DNA from 2 places in the Vibrio sp. JZG10 genome. Region 1 is predicted to be linked to the other one. Evidence: predicted binding sites of a transcription regulator. Region 1 holds the regulator's gene; the other holds the start of a gene.

Region 1 (8,218 bases):
GTTACTTGCGTATTAGAACCCCAAGAAGGCAAACCAGACCGTAAGGTTTACTCCATCACAGATGCTGGTCGCAGCGCTTTAGGAGAATGGTTTGATCAACCAACTGCACACCCGACTGTTCGTGATGAATTTTCAGCGAAATTGATGGCATGTGCCGTTCAACCATCAACACCTTTCCGTGATCAACTCGCCGAACTGGTTGAAGAGTCTCGCAAACTGGTTTCTCACTACAAAGAAATTGAAGCGGCTTACTACGCAACGCCGTCAACTTTAGACAAACAAGCTCGCCTAGAGCGTTTAACGCTTCGTCGTAACCTACTGTTACGTGAAACGTGGATCACGTGGGCTGAAGAAGTCCTAACAGAACTTGAAGTGATTGGTTAATTTCCTTTTACTTTGATACAACGAAAAAGGCTTGCCACTCGGCAAGCCTTTTGTCTTTTTGAAACCCGATTTATGCACCTACTACAGCGCGAGGACGAACGCCTAGCGTATGACATAAAGCGTAAGTCATCTCTGCACGGTTTAGGGTGTAGAAGTGGAAATCCTTAACGCCTTCACGACTCAGTACGCGCACCATATCAATAGCTTGGCTTGCTCCCACAAGCTGACGAGTCACCGGATCATCATCCAAGCCTTCGAACTGTTTACTCATCCAGCCTGGTACTTTCACATTGTTCTGCGCAGCAAAGCGAGAGGCTTGCTTAAAGTTCGATACAGGCAAAATTCCTGGCACAATTTCCACGTCAATTCCTGCCGCTACACAACGGTCACGGAATCGAAGATAAGACTCAACATCAAAAAAGAACTGAGTAATTGCACGGTTTGCGCCAGCATCAACCTTACGTTTTAGGTTCAATAAGTCAGACTGCGCACTTTTAGCTTCAGGGTGAACCTCAGGAAACGCGGCAACTGAGATATCAAAATCGTGACGTGATTTCAGCAACTCAACCAGATCCGAGGCATACATGTCAGGCGCACCGCCACCAGGAGGAATATCACCACGCAGAGCAACGATATTTTCAATGCCATTATTCCAGTAATCATCGGCAATATTAATCAACTCTTCGCGAGTCGCATCAATACAAGTGAGGTGAGGAGCGGCAACCAATCCTGTTGTTGCTTTGATTTCTTTAATGATGGAGTGCGTTCTGTCACGCTCGCCAGAGTTCGCGCCGTAAGTAACAGAAACAAATTTAGGTTGGAGCGTTTTAAGACGGTGCACTGAATTCCAGAGTGTCTCTTCCATCTTAGCGCTGCTTGGTGGAAAAAACTCAAATGATACATTGATGTTGTCTGACAACTCAGCAATATTCTGGTTCAAGGCGTCAATATGGCCTGCGTGCGTGTATCCCATCTTACTCTCCCTGTGGCACTCCGCCACGAAAACAAATTCCTTAAATCGACGTTTAGACGTCTATATGTCTACAGAATGTATTGAATACGATTTAATGTCAACCTTGTAATTATGAATTTTTCTCAAGTTAATAATGAGGATAGTTCAAGTTATTACTTGAACGTTATTTCACCACTTATCACAAGCCGATACTTCAGTATGACACTGAAGGAAAAATAAAAAACCCTGGTCGGGTTCCAGGGTTTTAGGTATCTCGCAACTTTAGAATAAACCGGCTAATCGGTTGAGGTCGGATTGAATCGCGCCGGCTGTCACTTCTCTTCCTGCGCCAGGCCCTCGAATAACGAGTGGGTTATCTTTGTACCACTTACTTTCAATGGCAAAAATGTTGTCGCACGGCAGTAGGTTGGCGAGTGCATGTTCACGAGATAACGCTTCTACTCCCACCGTCGCTTTACCATTTTTTTCTAAACGCGCAACGTAGCGAAGCACTTGGTCGTTTCTCTGTGCTTTTGTCAGGCGCTCTTGCAGTATTTCACTCAACAGCCCTCCGTTATCGAAGAAGTCATCGATGCTAAGTTCTCTTAATTCTTCTGGTACCAGAGATTCAACCTTAACGCTGCCCGGCTCAATATCGAGACCAGACTCTCGAGCTAAGATAACCAGCTTACGCATCACATCTGAACCATCTAAATCAGAACGAGGATCAGGCTCTGTTAAACCTTGCTGCCAAGCGAGGTCGACTAAATCATTAAATGGTACTGAGCCGTCAAATTGTTGGAATAACCATGATAACGTCCCTGAGAAAATACCCGATAGAGCAACGATCTCATCACCACTTTCACGTAGATCTCGCACGGTATGGTTTATCGGTAACCCCGCACCAACCGTCGCATTGTACAGCCAATAACGACCAATTTTAGCGAATGCATCTTGAACCTGATGGTAATACTGGCTATCAGCCGAACCCGCCACTTTGTTAGCGGAAATCAAATGAATGCCCTGCTGCGCAATTTCTACATAGCGCTGAGCTAAGTCTTTGCTCGCTGTCACATCAAGCACTACGGCTTCATCGTAATTTTTTAGCGCTCCTAAATGATTCAACCAAGACCCATCGTTTGCTAGGCTTTCATCATCAAATCGTTCAGCAACACTTGCTGCATCAATACCTTGCTCATCGAACCAGTAGGTTTGACTATCCACGACTGCGACAAGGTCGAAGCTCATGCCATGACGTTTTTCGAGCTCACCTTTTTGAGTTGCAAATAAATTTAACCAACTAGAACCAATGTTGCCCTTGCCACATAAAGCCACCGCCACGCGCTTTTGTGCTTGGAACAACTGGCTATGAATCGTTTGAACCAACACTTCGGTATCAGTACGACGCAAAACGGCGACTAAACTCAGCCCCGACTCAGTTTCAGAAATAAATTCAACCGGAGAGTGTTTTAACTTCTGATAAAAACCAAAACAATGGTTGGCGTTTTTCGTAACGCCAGCGCCTACCGCCGCCAAGAGAGAGTAGCCTTCTTTGAGCTTAATCTCCGCTTCAACCGCAAGCTCTTGTAAGTGTTTCAGTGCGCCACCGGCAATTTCTGCGGTATACGCCAAGCGCAACGTGTGTTGATCGGGCTGTGCCTCAAATGCCAATGGCTCCAATTGCGCTCGCTGCAACGCTTGTAATACATCATTCTGTGTTTTTTCGAAGTCGTGCCCATGCATGAAAGACAGCTGCACCAATAAAACATCATCCAGCGAGGTAATAATTTTAGCGCCACGGCCAGACGCTAAGACACGCTCAATACGAGTGGAGCCCGATTCCGGCAGATAGCTACACTTGAGGTTGAGATCCATAGTACTTTGCGCCACAGGCTGAAGTGTACGACTGTGTAGGACTGGGGCGGCTAAACGGGCGAGTTCGCTGGCTTCATCCAATCGAAGTAACGGTAACAGACACGCGTCTGCCACCAAACGCGGATCGGCACTATAGACACCGGCAACGTCACTCCAAATGGTGACCGTGCTCACTTCAGCCAGAGCACCAATGACAGTTGCAGAATAGTCAGAGCCATTACGACCAAGTAAAATGGTTTCGCCCGCCTCGTTCTGAGCCATAAAGCCAGTAATTACCACACGTTTATGATTGTGTTGCGCGAGAACTTCTTTTATCAAAGGATATGAACGAGCGCGATCAACTTCAGGTTGAGTCCCGGCTTCCGCACGTAAAAACGCTCGTGCATCTTGTGCGACAGCGGGGATAGAACGTTGAGATAATAACGCGGCCAATAGGCGAGCAGACCAAACTTCTCCGTGTCCTAGTACCGCGGCTTTTTGCGCGCCAGTGAGTGGTGCTGTCAGCTCAGATAAGGTACTGAACTCATCATGCAGTAACGCTAATAGCTCTTCTTGTACTTCATTTTCCAACAAGTTTTCTATTAGCTCAGTTTGGAACTGTCTTAGGCTTTGAAGTGCTTCATGCGCGATTCGGCCATCTTTGTCTAACCCTTCTAGGAACTCAATCAAGCGGTTAGTGGTTTTTCCTGCCGCCGAAACGACCACAAGATCATTTTCCGTCGAATACTCCTTAAGAATATCCACAACGCGTAAATAGCATTCTGGGTTTGCTAAGCTACTGCCACCAAACTTATGCAGCTGACGTTGTACAGTCATTATTCTCGTCTCCTATTATTGGGCAGCTTTAGCGAATGCTTGCTCTAAATCTGTGATGAGATCTTGTGCATCTTCCAAGCCGACAGACAAACGCAATAGTTGATGCGACACCCCCGCATCTGCAAGTGCTTCCTCTCCCATAGCGCGATGCGTCATGGATGCCGGATGACAAATCAAGCTTTCTACTCCACCTAATGACTCAGCCAATGAAAACAGTTGGAGCTCTTTAACGAACACTTTTAACTGCTCAAACGAACCGGCAAACTCAAAGCTCAGCATAGAGCCAAAGCCCGTTTGCTGCTTTTTAGCAATGTCATGACCCGGGTGCTCCGGCAGGCTTGGATGATAAATGGTTTTAACTAACGCTTGCTTCTGGAGATAAGCCAGTACCTGCTGTGAACTCTCTTCATGCACTCGCATGCGAGCACCAAGTGTACGAATGCCTCGCAACGTCATATAACTATCGAAAGGTGTGCCAGTCGCACCAATGCAATTGCCCCACCATGCAAGCTCTTCTGCATGCGCTTCTGTTTTGGTGATGATCACGCCACCAATCACGTCTGAATGACCGTTGATGTACTTCGTTGTGGAGTGGATAACAAAATCCGCACCTAGCTCTAAAGGTTTTTGGTACACGGGTGTCAAAAAGGTATTGTCCACCGCAACTAACGCGCCGACTTGTTTCGCTTTTTCACAGGTAGCTGCAATATCCACTACGCGAACCAGAGGGTTTGACGGAGTTTCTAGCAAAATGAGTTTTGGTTTTTGTGCTAATGCTGCATCCAAAGCTTGCTCGTCTGATTGATCGACAAACTGAACCTTAAAATCGCCTTTGTTGGCTCGGGTATTAAAAAGACGATAGGTGCCGCCATAACAATCGTGAGGAGCAATAATGAGATCATCAGGGCCAAGAAAAGCGGACACCCATAAATTTAATGCCGACGTACCGCAGTTCGTGACAACCGCTCCTTTTCCAGACTCGAGTTCAGATAACGCACTTTCCAACAGTCCGCGGTTTGGATTTCCAGATCGCGTGTAATCATACTTAGGTACTTCACCAAAAGCAGGAAAACCATAGTTAGTGGAAAGATAAATAGGTGGAACGACAGCGTGATATTGGCTGTCTGATTCAATACCAGTGCGTACTGCAATGGTCGCAGGTTTGCGAGAGCTCATGGGTGTATCCTTTCACGGGTAATGACTTCTAAATAGGAATGCGCTATATCTAATGAGTAAAATAAAGTGATCAACACGCTTCCTTTGCTGTTCTGTTCACTTTACTCGTCAAAAAATGAGACGTCAACACTTCTAGACGTCTATATGTCTTTGCTTATGGCGGTAAATGCAGCTAAAATCAGCACCTAAATTATTTTTAACCGATTACATAAATGAAGGTGTGCAATGGCTGACTGGAATGGCGAATACATTAGCCCATATGCAGAGCACGGCAAAAAAAGCGAACAAGTAAAAAAAATTACCGTCTCTATCCCGCTAAAAGTTTTAAAAGTGCTAACTGATGAGCGTACTCGCCGTCAGATCAATAACTTACGCCATGCAACCAATAGTGAATTACTATGCGAAGCATTTTTGCACGCGTATACAGGTCAGCCACTTCCAACAGATGAAGACCTTCGTAAAGACCGTCCAGATGATATTCCAACAGAAGTAAAAGCACTGATGACCGAAATGGGCATCGAATTTGAGTCATTTGACGAAGAGTAAAAAGCGAGACTGGAGGCTTCTGATAGCAATTCTTATCTCGAGCCAAAAGAATGATATAAAAAATGGGACGCAATTGCGTCCCATTTTTTGTACATCACATCTAATAGATATATTACTCTGCCATGTAGTTTTCAGGCATCTCGATACGAGCAACACCTGAATCAACTGCCGCCTGAGCCACAGCTTTTGCAACACGTGGTAGTAAACGTGAATCCATTGGTTTTGGAATGATGTAGTCTGCACCAAACTCAAGCTTATCGACGCCTGCGGCCTTCAATACAGTTTCAGGTACAGGCTCTTTTGCTAGCTCACGAATCGCCTCAACGGCTGCAAGTTTCATTTCATCATTGATTTCACTTGCGCGCACATCAAGAGCACCACGGAAGATGAATGGGAAACACAATACGTTGTTTACTTGGTTCGGGTAATCACTACGGCCAGTCCCCATGATCAAATCATCACGAACAGCGTGGGCAAGTTCCGGCTTAATTTCAGGATCTGGATTCGAACATGCAAATACGATTGGCTTATCTGCCATCAGCTTCAACGCTTCCGCTGGCAATAGGTTTGGACCAGATACACCTAGGAACAGATCCGCGCCTTCAATCACGTCTTCTAATGTGCGTTTGTCCGTGTTGTTTGCGAATAGCTGCTTGTATTCATTAAGATCATCACGACGAGTGTGGATCACACCTTTACGATCCAGCATGTAAATTTTTTCGCGCATTGCACCACATTTAATCAGCAGCTCCATACACGCAACAGCTGCAGCGCCAGCGCCAAGACAAACGATCGTTGAGTCTTCAAGCTTCTTACCTTGAAGTTCGATCGCGTTCAGCATGCCTGCTGCCGTTACAATCGCAGTACCGTGCTGATCATCGTGGAATACTGGTACATCACAACGTTCAATTAGACGCTTTTCAATCTCAAAGCAATCTGGTGCTTTAATATCTTCAAGGTTGATACCACCAAAGGTGTCTGCAATGCTTGCAACAGTATCAACAAATTCATCGATCGTGCGGTGCTTAACTTCAATATCAATCGAATCAAGACCTGCAAAACGTTTAAACAGTAACGCTTTACCTTCCATCACTGGCTTAGATGCAAGTGGACCTAGGTTACCTAGACCTAAAATAGCGGTACCGTTAGAAATAACAGCAACCATGTTGCCTTTCGCTGTGTACTTGTACACGTTATCAGGGTTTTGTGCGATTTCACGCACTGGTTCTGCAACACCTGGGCTGTAAGCAAGGGCAAGATCACCCGCCGTTTCCGCAGGCTTTGTCAATTCGACAGCAATCTTCCCTGGAGTTGGATAAGCATGGTAATCCAATGCTTTTTGGCGATGTTCTTCTTCTGGAGTGGCTGCTTGGCGATTGTCTTCAGACATGGACGTTTCTCTTTTTTATTTTTAGGTAAGGGGGGATAAATTCTATCGGATAGAAATCAAACTTCATAGGCAAGATTGCGAGCAATATCCTTAAAAAGCCGATAATAAAAGAGATTAGACCAGATAGCGGGGATAAGCACCTGATTTTCGAGTCAGGTGCTCTTTTCTTCTTACAATTGAAGTGCGCAAAATCCTGGACGTTATTACTCTTCGTCTACGTATTGCGCTTGGAGGTAGTTCTCAATGCCAGACATTTCAATCAAGCCAAGTTGCGTCTCTAGCCAATCAACATGCTCTTCTTCATCTTCAAGAATATCTTGAAACAGATCGCGAGACACATAGTCTCGAATGTCTTCAGCATAAGCAATCGCATCTTTTAAATCTGGAATGGCGGCCATTTCAAGCTTTAAGTCACACTCGAGCATTTCTTTAGTGTCTTCACCTATCATCAACTTGCCTAAATCTTGTAGATTAGGTAAGCCCTCAAGAAACAAAATACGCTCAATCAGATGATCGGCATGTTTCATCTCATCGATAGATTCGTGATATTCCTTATCTGCTAGGTGCTTTAACCCCCAGTCCTTATACATTCGAGCATGAAGAAAATACTGATTAATAGCGATGAGCTCATTTCCGAGCACTTTATTGAGATGTTGGATGATGATTGGATCGCCTTTCATGACAAAAACCTCCTCTTTGGCTTCATTTAAATGTAGAAGCAAATGAGAAGGTGTCAAAACGCTAGGCAAATAATTACTTAATTACTGCATGCTCACAGTAATTAGCTAGCTTGTTTGAATACCGTGTAACTGGTTTCCGCTAAAATATCCTTGGCTTGTCTGATGCACTTACCACATTGGCTACCCAATGCTGTGCATTTTTTGATTCCTTTAATATCCGTTACGCCTTCATCTATCGCCAACTTCCTAATTTTCTTGTCGGAGACCCCATGGCAAAGACAAACGTACATAATCAAAAACCTATTAAATTAACCTGTGGCAACCAATATAAACAAGAATAGTTCTTGTTACCAGTCGCATTGATAGGCCTGTTCAGAATATTTTGTTATATAGATTTGG
Region 2 (8,218 bases), on a different contig from region 1:
TAGTTGTTGATACACAGCAGCGTTTGTTTGTCGTTCTGGCGAGCGTAAGCAAAAATGCGTTGATGCTCTGGCAATAAATCTTCATAACGGCCATCGGTGATCACCGAAACATGTTTACGTAGCTCAATCAAACGTTTGTAGAAGTAGAACACCGAGTTCAAATCAGCAACCGCAGCTTCTGCGTTGATTTCAGAGTAGTTCTGCGCCACTTCAAGCCACGGTGTGCCTTCGGTAAAACCGGCGTGCTTTTGGCTGTTCCATTGCATTGGCGTACGTGAGTTATCACGCGACTTCTGCGCCAAAATCGCCATCATCTCCTCGTGTGATACGCCATCACGGTTGACCATGATGTCGTACATGTTGGTGCTTTCTACGTCGCGGTACTGGCTGATATCAGTGTAACCTGGGTTGGTCATACCAATCTCTTCACCTTGGTAAACATAAGGTGTGCCTTGCATCATGTGTACAGACGCCGCCAACATTTTGGCTGATTCGACGCGGTATTGTTTATCATCGCCTAAGCGGCTGACCACACGAGGTTGGTCGTGGTTACACCAGAACAGCGCCCCCCACCCTTTGCCATTTAAGCCCGTTTGCCAATGGTTGAAGATCTGCTTTAACTGAATGAAATCAAACGGCGCTTTGGTCCATTTTTCACCATTCGGATAATCCACTTTCAGGTGGTGGAAGTTGAACACCATGGATAGCTCTTTGCCGTCTAGCGAAGAGTATTGCTGGCAGTGCTCTAGCGTGGTGGAAGACATTTCCCCCACCGTGACGCTGCCGTACTTTTGGAACACGGCTTCGCTGATTTCTTGCAGATATTCGTGCACGCGAGGACCATCAGTATAGAAACGACGGCCATCGCCAATATCATCGCTTGGGAAATCTTGTTGTTTAGAAATCAGGTTGATGACATCAAGACGGAAACCATCCACGCCTTTGTCTGCCCAGAAGCTGATGACTTCTTTGACTTCTTCGTGCACCACTGGGTTTTCCCAGTTCAAATCCGCCTGCTCTTTAGCAAAAAGGTGCAAGTAGTACTGCCCTGTCGCTTCATCCAATTCCCAAGCATTGCCTCCAAACTTCGATTGCCAGTTGTTGGGCTCTACGCCATCAACCGGATCTTTCCAGATGTAGTAATCACGGTAAGGGCTGTTTTTATCACCTAACGCAGATTGGAACCACTTGTGTTCTGTCGAAGTATGGTTGACCACGATGTCCATGATGATTCGAATGCCCAACTGATGAGCCTCTGCCAACAGGGTATCGAAATCTTGCATCGTGCCGAACTCGGGGTTGATCGAGTAGTAATCGGAGATGTCATAACCGTTGTCGATCATTGGCGATTGGTAAACCGGCGTCAGCCAAATCGCATCCACACCGAGGTGTTTTAGATAATCCAGTTTAGAAATGATCCCTTTAATATCGCCCGTGCCTTTACTGCCGCTGTCACAAAAGCTTTTTGGGTAAATTTGATAGATGGTTGCGGTTTTCCACCAGCTCTCATCATGCTTGGTCATAGCCATTTCTAACACTCACTTACCAGTAATCGGAAACTTAAAATTTGAAAAGAAAAATAGGGGGAGGCAGCCAAGTCACTGCCTCAAATTGAATTACGCGTTTGCCGCCTCAAGCTCACCTTTCGCTTGTGCACGCTTATAAAGAAGTAACGTTAATGCAGCGGGTACCACCATCGCGACCAACATCGCCAGAGCAAAGATGCCCCAGAACTGCGGCTGGATAGATAAGATGCCCGGCAAGCCGCCCACACCGATACCGTTCGCCATGACGCCCGCACTACCACAGATAGCAGCAGCACATGCACTACCGATCATCGCACTCAACATTGGGAACTTGTATTTCAAGTTGATGCCGTACATCGCCGGCTCCGTTACGCCAAGGTAGGCAGAAATCGCTGCTGGCACTGAGATTTCACGCTCATCCTGCTTTTTACTGATGATAATGATGCCAACCACTGCCGATGCTTGAGCAATGTTCGATAGTGCAATCAAAGGCCAAATCGGCGTGCCACCCAATTCTTGCATCAACTGCAAGTCAACGGCGTTGGTTGTGTGGTGGATACCTGTGATCACAAGTGGCGCGTATAAGAAGCCGAAGATGGTTGAACCAATCATCGCGAAGTCACCCGTCATGGCTGCTTTTGCTGCGAAAGCAACGCCGTCACCCAACATACGACCGAATGGGCCAATGATAGAGTGCGCAAGAATCACAGACACAATGATAGAAACAAACGGTACTACTACTAGGTAAAGGTAAGACGGAATGATGCGTTTTAAGCGTGTTTCGATAAACGCCAGTGCGATACCTGCTAACATCGCGGGAATCACCTGCGCTTGGTAACCGACTTTCTCAATCGCAAACAACCCAAAGTCCCACACTTCAGGTACTTGCTTACCAATCAGGTAGGCGTTCATTAACTGCGGCGAAACCAAAGTTACACCAAGCGTGATACCCAGAATCGGTGTACCACCGAGCTTTTTCACGGTCGACCAACACACACCAACGGGTAGGAAGAAGAAAATTGCTTCACCAATTAACCATAGGAATGAATGAACAGTCGCCCAAAACTGACTGATTTCCGTTAGGGTTTGACCATCAAACATCTTGATGTCGCCAATCACATTACGGAAACCAAGAATCAAACCACCAGTAATGATCGCAGGCAACAGTGGTACAAAGATTTCTGCAAGGTGGGAAATACCACGCTCAACGATATTCATGTTTTGGCGAGCAGCATTCTTGGATTCGTCTTTGCTCGCTTCACTTTTACCGCTAAGCTCGATCAGTACTTTGTAAACCTCATCAACTTCAGTGCCGATGACGACTTGGAATTGACCTGCGTTGGTAAAGCAGCCCTTCACCATAGGTAATGCTTCTAACTGTTTCGTGTCTGCTTTGTCCGTATCGTTTAGAACAAAACGCAAGCGAGTTAAACAATGGCTTACACTGGCAATATTGTCCGGCCCCCCGACCAGCTCAATAAGACGCTCCACGTCTTTACGCGCAATCTTACTCATAACTTTGTCCACCCTGTATTGGATACATTCGATTCATCATTTTATTTTTTTATAAATGGGAACATTCCCATTTCTTAATTTTAATATTGCCACTCAAAGACAAAAAACAAAATGGGAACAGTCCCATTAATTGAGAATGATCACAGTATAATTCTAGAGCAAATCGTTGTAGTGTGGATTAGCGGCAAATAGGTTGTTGAGTGAAGTGAACGACTTCTTCATCGCCATTTAATTGATTAATCAGCATTTTAGCGGACTTTTCACCCGCAAGGGTATAACCAGGATCGACACTAAATACTTTAGGGAAAAGGAAAGAAAGCAACTCGTTACCACCCACGCCTGTCACGACCACGTCTTCACGACCTAACTCTTGAAGACGCTTGATTACGCCCAATGCAATGGTATCGCTGGCACACACAATGGCTTGCGTGTCTGCTTTCAGAACGTGGTCCACCAGCTGATAAGCACTTTCATGGCTAAGCTTACCGGTTTGGAAGCAAGGCGTAAGTTGCTTGCGTTTACACCACGATTTATAAGCATTTAGACGAGCTAAGCCAGTGGTTTTGTCTTCAGGATCAACACCAATATAAGCAATGCGAGATAAAGATTGCTGCTCAAGGTGAGACAAAGCCATGTCTATCACGCCTTGGTTATCATAATTGATGGAAGAGACGTTATCGGTATCCATCGCAATCACCACAATGCGATTGCCCCACTCGGCTAAGGCTTGCTCATCGCACCCAGTAAAGCCAAATACAATCACGCCATCCACATTGCGACGCTTAAGCACACTCAAGTGCTCATTGGTTTTGTCGCGGTCAAACTGACTCTCCATGATCACTGCATCATAACCAGCGGAATACAATGCATTGAGCATTGTACCAACGGCGCGATTTTCTGATGGTGAGTCTAGACGGGAGATGATAACACCAATGACTTTTTGGCTACCGCCACGCATTGATTGCGCAGATTTGGACGGTACATAGCCAGATTCACGAATGATTTGCTCTACTTTCTCTCGCGTTTGAGGTTTCACTTTTGGATCGTTGGTAAGCACACGGCTTACTGTTGATTTGCCAACGCCTGCCAATTTCGCGATATCAAGAATGGTGAGTTTTTTGCTCATAAGTGATCAAACTAGAATGGATGAATGCTTAGGTGACTGAACTTTAACAGTAATAAGAGAAAAGGGAAGCAAACGCTTCCCTTAAATATGCGAATTGTGCAGATTATTTCTTTAGATATGCAGGCACGTCAGCAACACTATCAAGCACAACCGTTGCCAATGCTTCACCTTGCTCGGTGATTGGCTTACCTGTGCGAACCAAAATCTTGGTGCCAACGCCCGCTGCTTCTGCTGCCATCATGTCTTCGGCTTTATCACCAATCATCACAGATTTTTCCATGTCGATTTTCAAGAAGTCGCGAGCAGAGATAAACATACCAGGCTTAGGCTTGCGGCAATCACAATCCTGCTTGTAATCCCCAATGCCATGTTCAGGGTGATGTGGACAGTAGTAGATACCATCAAACTCAACACCATGATCAACAAAGTTCCAGTCCATCCATTGAGTCAGAGACAAGAAACGGTCTTCACTGAATTTACCACGTGCGATGCCCGATTGATTCGTCACTAGCACTAAGAGGTAACCTTGATCTTTCAGCGCTTTCGTCGCTTCAAACACACCATCAATGTACTCAAAATCATGTTCGTCATGAACGTAGCCGTGGTCAACGTTTATCACGCCATCACGATCGATAAAAACAGCAGGTTTTGCCAAAACATATTTCTCTATTAACTCGGTTTAATCAGATTATTACATACCTTATAAACTTCAACACTATCTAATTCGTTCTAGGCCTCGACAAAACAGTTGATTTGTTGGGCAAGAATCGGTAATTCTGAGGGGTCTCTCCGCTTATCTTCTCTTCGTAACTTACTCCTCATTCTTTCCAAAACAGAACATCTATACATTTAGACGTCTAGACGTAAAAATATCTATTGACTTCATTCTGGTTAACCCATAGCATCAACTGAGAAGTGAGATAAAGCTCAACATTAAGTTCTGTCAAATGCCGTTTTTGACAGCGAAGTTCCCCGTATCTTTGGGCAGGTTGAAACATGATAGAAATAAAAAACGTCAATAAAGTGTTCTACCAAGGCAGTAAGGAAATCCTTGCCCTGAAAGACATTAACCTACACATCGCCAAGGGCACCATCTTCGGTGTTATCGGTTCATCTGGTGCTGGTAAAAGTACGCTGATCCGCTGCGTAAACATGTTAGAAGCACCAACATCTGGCTCCATCATCGTTGATGGCATTGATTTAACAAAACTCAGCAAAAAGCAGTTGGTCGAAACGCGCCGTAACATCGGCATGATCTTTCAGCATTTTAATCTGCTCTCGTCTCGTACTGTGTTTGATAACGTGGCGCTACCACTGGAACTGGCAGGCAAAGACAAATCGCAAATCACAACAAAAGTCACTGAGTTATTAAAACTTGTTGGCTTAGCCGACAAACACGAAAGCTATCCGTCCAACCTAAGTGGCGGTCAAAAACAACGTGTGGCTATTGCTCGCGCATTGGCATCCGATCCAAGCGTACTACTGTGTGACGAAGCCACTAGCGCACTGGATCCTGCAACAACTCAATCTATCCTTGAGCTATTGAAAGAGATCAACCGCAAACTCAACATCACGATTCTACTGATCACCCACGAAATGGAAGTGGTAAAAAGCATCTGTCACGAAGTGGCGATCATCGGTGGTGGTGAATTGGTGGAGAAAGGCACCGTTGGCGATATTTTCGCGCACCCTAAAACGGAGCTGGCGCACCAATTCATTCGCTCAACGCTGGATCTATCCATTCCTGAAGATTACCAAGCACGTCTGCAAGCAGAGCGTGTTGATGGCAGCTACCCGTTGGTTCGCTTAGAGTTTACTGGCGCAACCGTCGATGCACCGTTAATGTCGCAAATTTCTCGTAAATACAATATTGATGTGAGTATTTTGAGCTCCGATCTTGATTACGCTGGCGGCGTGAAATTCGGCATGATGGTCGCAGAGCTATTTGGTAACGAAGAAGATGATAACGCAGCATTGGAATACCTGCGTAAGCACAACGTAAAAGTAGAGGTACTTGGTTATGTCCTTTAACACAATTTCTGAATGGCTGAGTTTAAACAGCAAACTACTTTTAGGTGCAACGTGGGAAACGCTTTACATGGTTGCGGTTGCCGGATTAGTCGGCTTTGCCGTGGGTATTCCATTAGGCGTAATCCTCCATATTACTAAGAAAGGCGGCCTACTTGAAAACACCAAACTAAATAGCAGCTTAGGCGCTGTCGTTAACATTGGTCGTTCTGTGCCATTCCTCGTCCTGATGGTTGCGATTATTCCAGTGACAAAAATGCTAGTTGGAACCTTTATCGGTACAACCGCAGCAATCGTCCCACTGACTATTGGTGCCATTCCGTTTGTTGCCCGTCTTATTGAAGGTGCTTTGTTAGAGGTACCAACAGGCTTGGTGGAAGCGGCACAATCAATGGGGGCGACACCAACACAGATCATCACAAAAGTTCTACTACCTGAAGCAATGCCGACTATTGTTAACTCAGTAACGATCACCTTAGTCACTCTCGTTAGCTACTCGGCCATGGCGGGTACGGTAGGCGGCGGCGGCCTCGGCGACGTAGCCATCCGTTACGGTTTCCACCGCTACGATGTAACTATCATGGCTGTGACTGTCGTGATGCTGATTGTTCTAGTACAGATTATTCAGTCTATCGGTGACGCAGTGGTGCGCCGTGTAGACCACAGATAAGCATTGAAAATACAAATTATAAGGAGATAAAGATGAAATTTAGCCTTAAAGGTCTTTTGACTGTAGCAACAGCCGCTTCTGCTCTTGTTCTAGCGGGTTGTGGCGACAAAGAAGTAGACGTAAATAAAGTAAAAGTTGGCGTTATTGCTGGTGCTGAAGCACAAGTTGCCGAAGTGGCAGCTAAAGTAGCAAAAGAAAAGTACAACCTAGACGTTGAGTTAGTAACATTTACCGATTACGTAACGCCAAATGCCGCTCTGGATGATGGTTCAGTAGACGCGAATGCGTTCCAACATAAACCATACCTAGACCAACAAGTGAAAGACCGCGGCTACAAACTGGCTATCGCGGGTAACTCATTCGTTTACCCTATTGCTGGTTACTCTAAGCAAGTGAAGTCAATCGATGAAATCCAAGATGGCGCACGCATCGCAGTTCCAAACGATCCAACAAACCTAGGTCGCTCACTACTGCTTCTTGAGCAACAAGGTTTGATTACGCTACGTGATGGCGTTGGTCTACTCGCTACAGTACGTGACATCGTAGGCAACCCTAAAAATATCGAAATCATTGAGTTAGAAGCGCCACAACTTCCACGTTCATTGGATGACGTAACGCTATCTATCATCAACACCACTTACGCAAGCTCTATCGACCTATCGCCAGAGCGTGACGGCGTGTTCGTTGAAGATAAAGACTCACCATACGTAAACCTAATTGTTGCTCGCGAAGAAAATGTTAATGCGCAAAACGTACAAAACTTCGTAAAAGCTTACCAAACGGAAGAAGTTTACGAAGCTGCAAAAGAGCTATTCAAAGGCGGCGTAGTGAAAGGTTGGTAATCCCACTTTTCTAAACCATACTGAAAATAATAGTCTGAGCATAAAAAAGGGCTGATGTGAAAACATCAGCCCTTTTTATTTCTCTATCTAACCATTTAACTAACCTCAATTAGTTACTTTAGGTGGTCCCAAGAGATATTCGACACGATTCGGCAGTCATCACACTTAAAGTGAAATATGTCATGTAGTGGCTCATCGAGTAGCCACTCTCCACCGCATTTTGGGCACTTGCGCGCTTTCTCGCTCTCCAGCGACTGACCGCCCACGCGATACTGGTAATAGTATGTTGGAACCTTGGTGATGTATTCGATACGACCTCGCAAATCCCAACCGCGGCGGAACAACACGCTGTCTACATCGCAAATCTCGTGCAGCGCCGCATGCTCTGCACGGCACCCGCCAGCCATTTGGATTTCATCGCACGCTTGCCATTCTGTCTGCCATTTGATGACGGCTTTATGGTCACCATTTAGCGTCGGCTCATTGCGATACAAAGGAATCGGCAACAACG

What was found. The regulator MetJ, encoded in region 1, represses methionine synthesis genes. The targets are predictions, from matches to a motif close to TTAGACNTNTANANGTCTAA.
Region 2: the regulator MetJ is predicted to act here: its motif matches at 5,017-5,036, upstream of metN (methionine ABC transporter ATP-binding protein MetN).

What each region holds. Positions count from the first base shown of each region.
Region 1 is NZ_JBSUGE010000028.1:43,328-51,545, forward strand. It holds gene ACWYVB_RS21990 (PadR family transcriptional regulator) at 1-384, shown strand, start outside; gene metF (methylenetetrahydrofolate reductase) at 455-1,357, opposite strand; gene ACWYVB_RS22000 (bifunctional aspartate kinase/homoserine dehydrogenase II) at 1,619-4,027, opposite strand; gene ACWYVB_RS22005 (O-succinylhomoserine (thiol)-lyase) at 4,043-5,203, opposite strand; gene metJ (met regulon transcriptional regulator MetJ) at 5,429-5,749, shown strand; gene ACWYVB_RS22015 (malic enzyme-like NAD(P)-binding protein) at 5,862-7,139, opposite strand; gene bfr (bacterioferritin) at 7,343-7,819, opposite strand; gene ACWYVB_RS22025 ((2Fe-2S)-binding protein) at 7,921-8,109, opposite strand.
Region 2 is NZ_JBSUGE010000015.1:147,310-155,527, reverse strand. It holds gene treC (alpha,alpha-phosphotrehalase) at 1-1,529, opposite strand, end outside; gene treB (PTS trehalose transporter subunit IIBC) at 1,617-3,041, opposite strand; gene treR (trehalose operon repressor TreR) at 3,220-4,167, opposite strand; gene gmhB (D-glycero-beta-D-manno-heptose 1,7-bisphosphate 7-phosphatase) at 4,271-4,822, opposite strand; gene metN (methionine ABC transporter ATP-binding protein MetN) at 5,164-6,198, shown strand; gene ACWYVB_RS17240 (methionine ABC transporter permease) at 6,188-6,865, shown strand; gene ACWYVB_RS17235 (MetQ/NlpA family lipoprotein) at 6,898-7,707, shown strand; gene ACWYVB_RS17230 (Zn-ribbon-containing protein) at 7,821-8,218, opposite strand, start outside.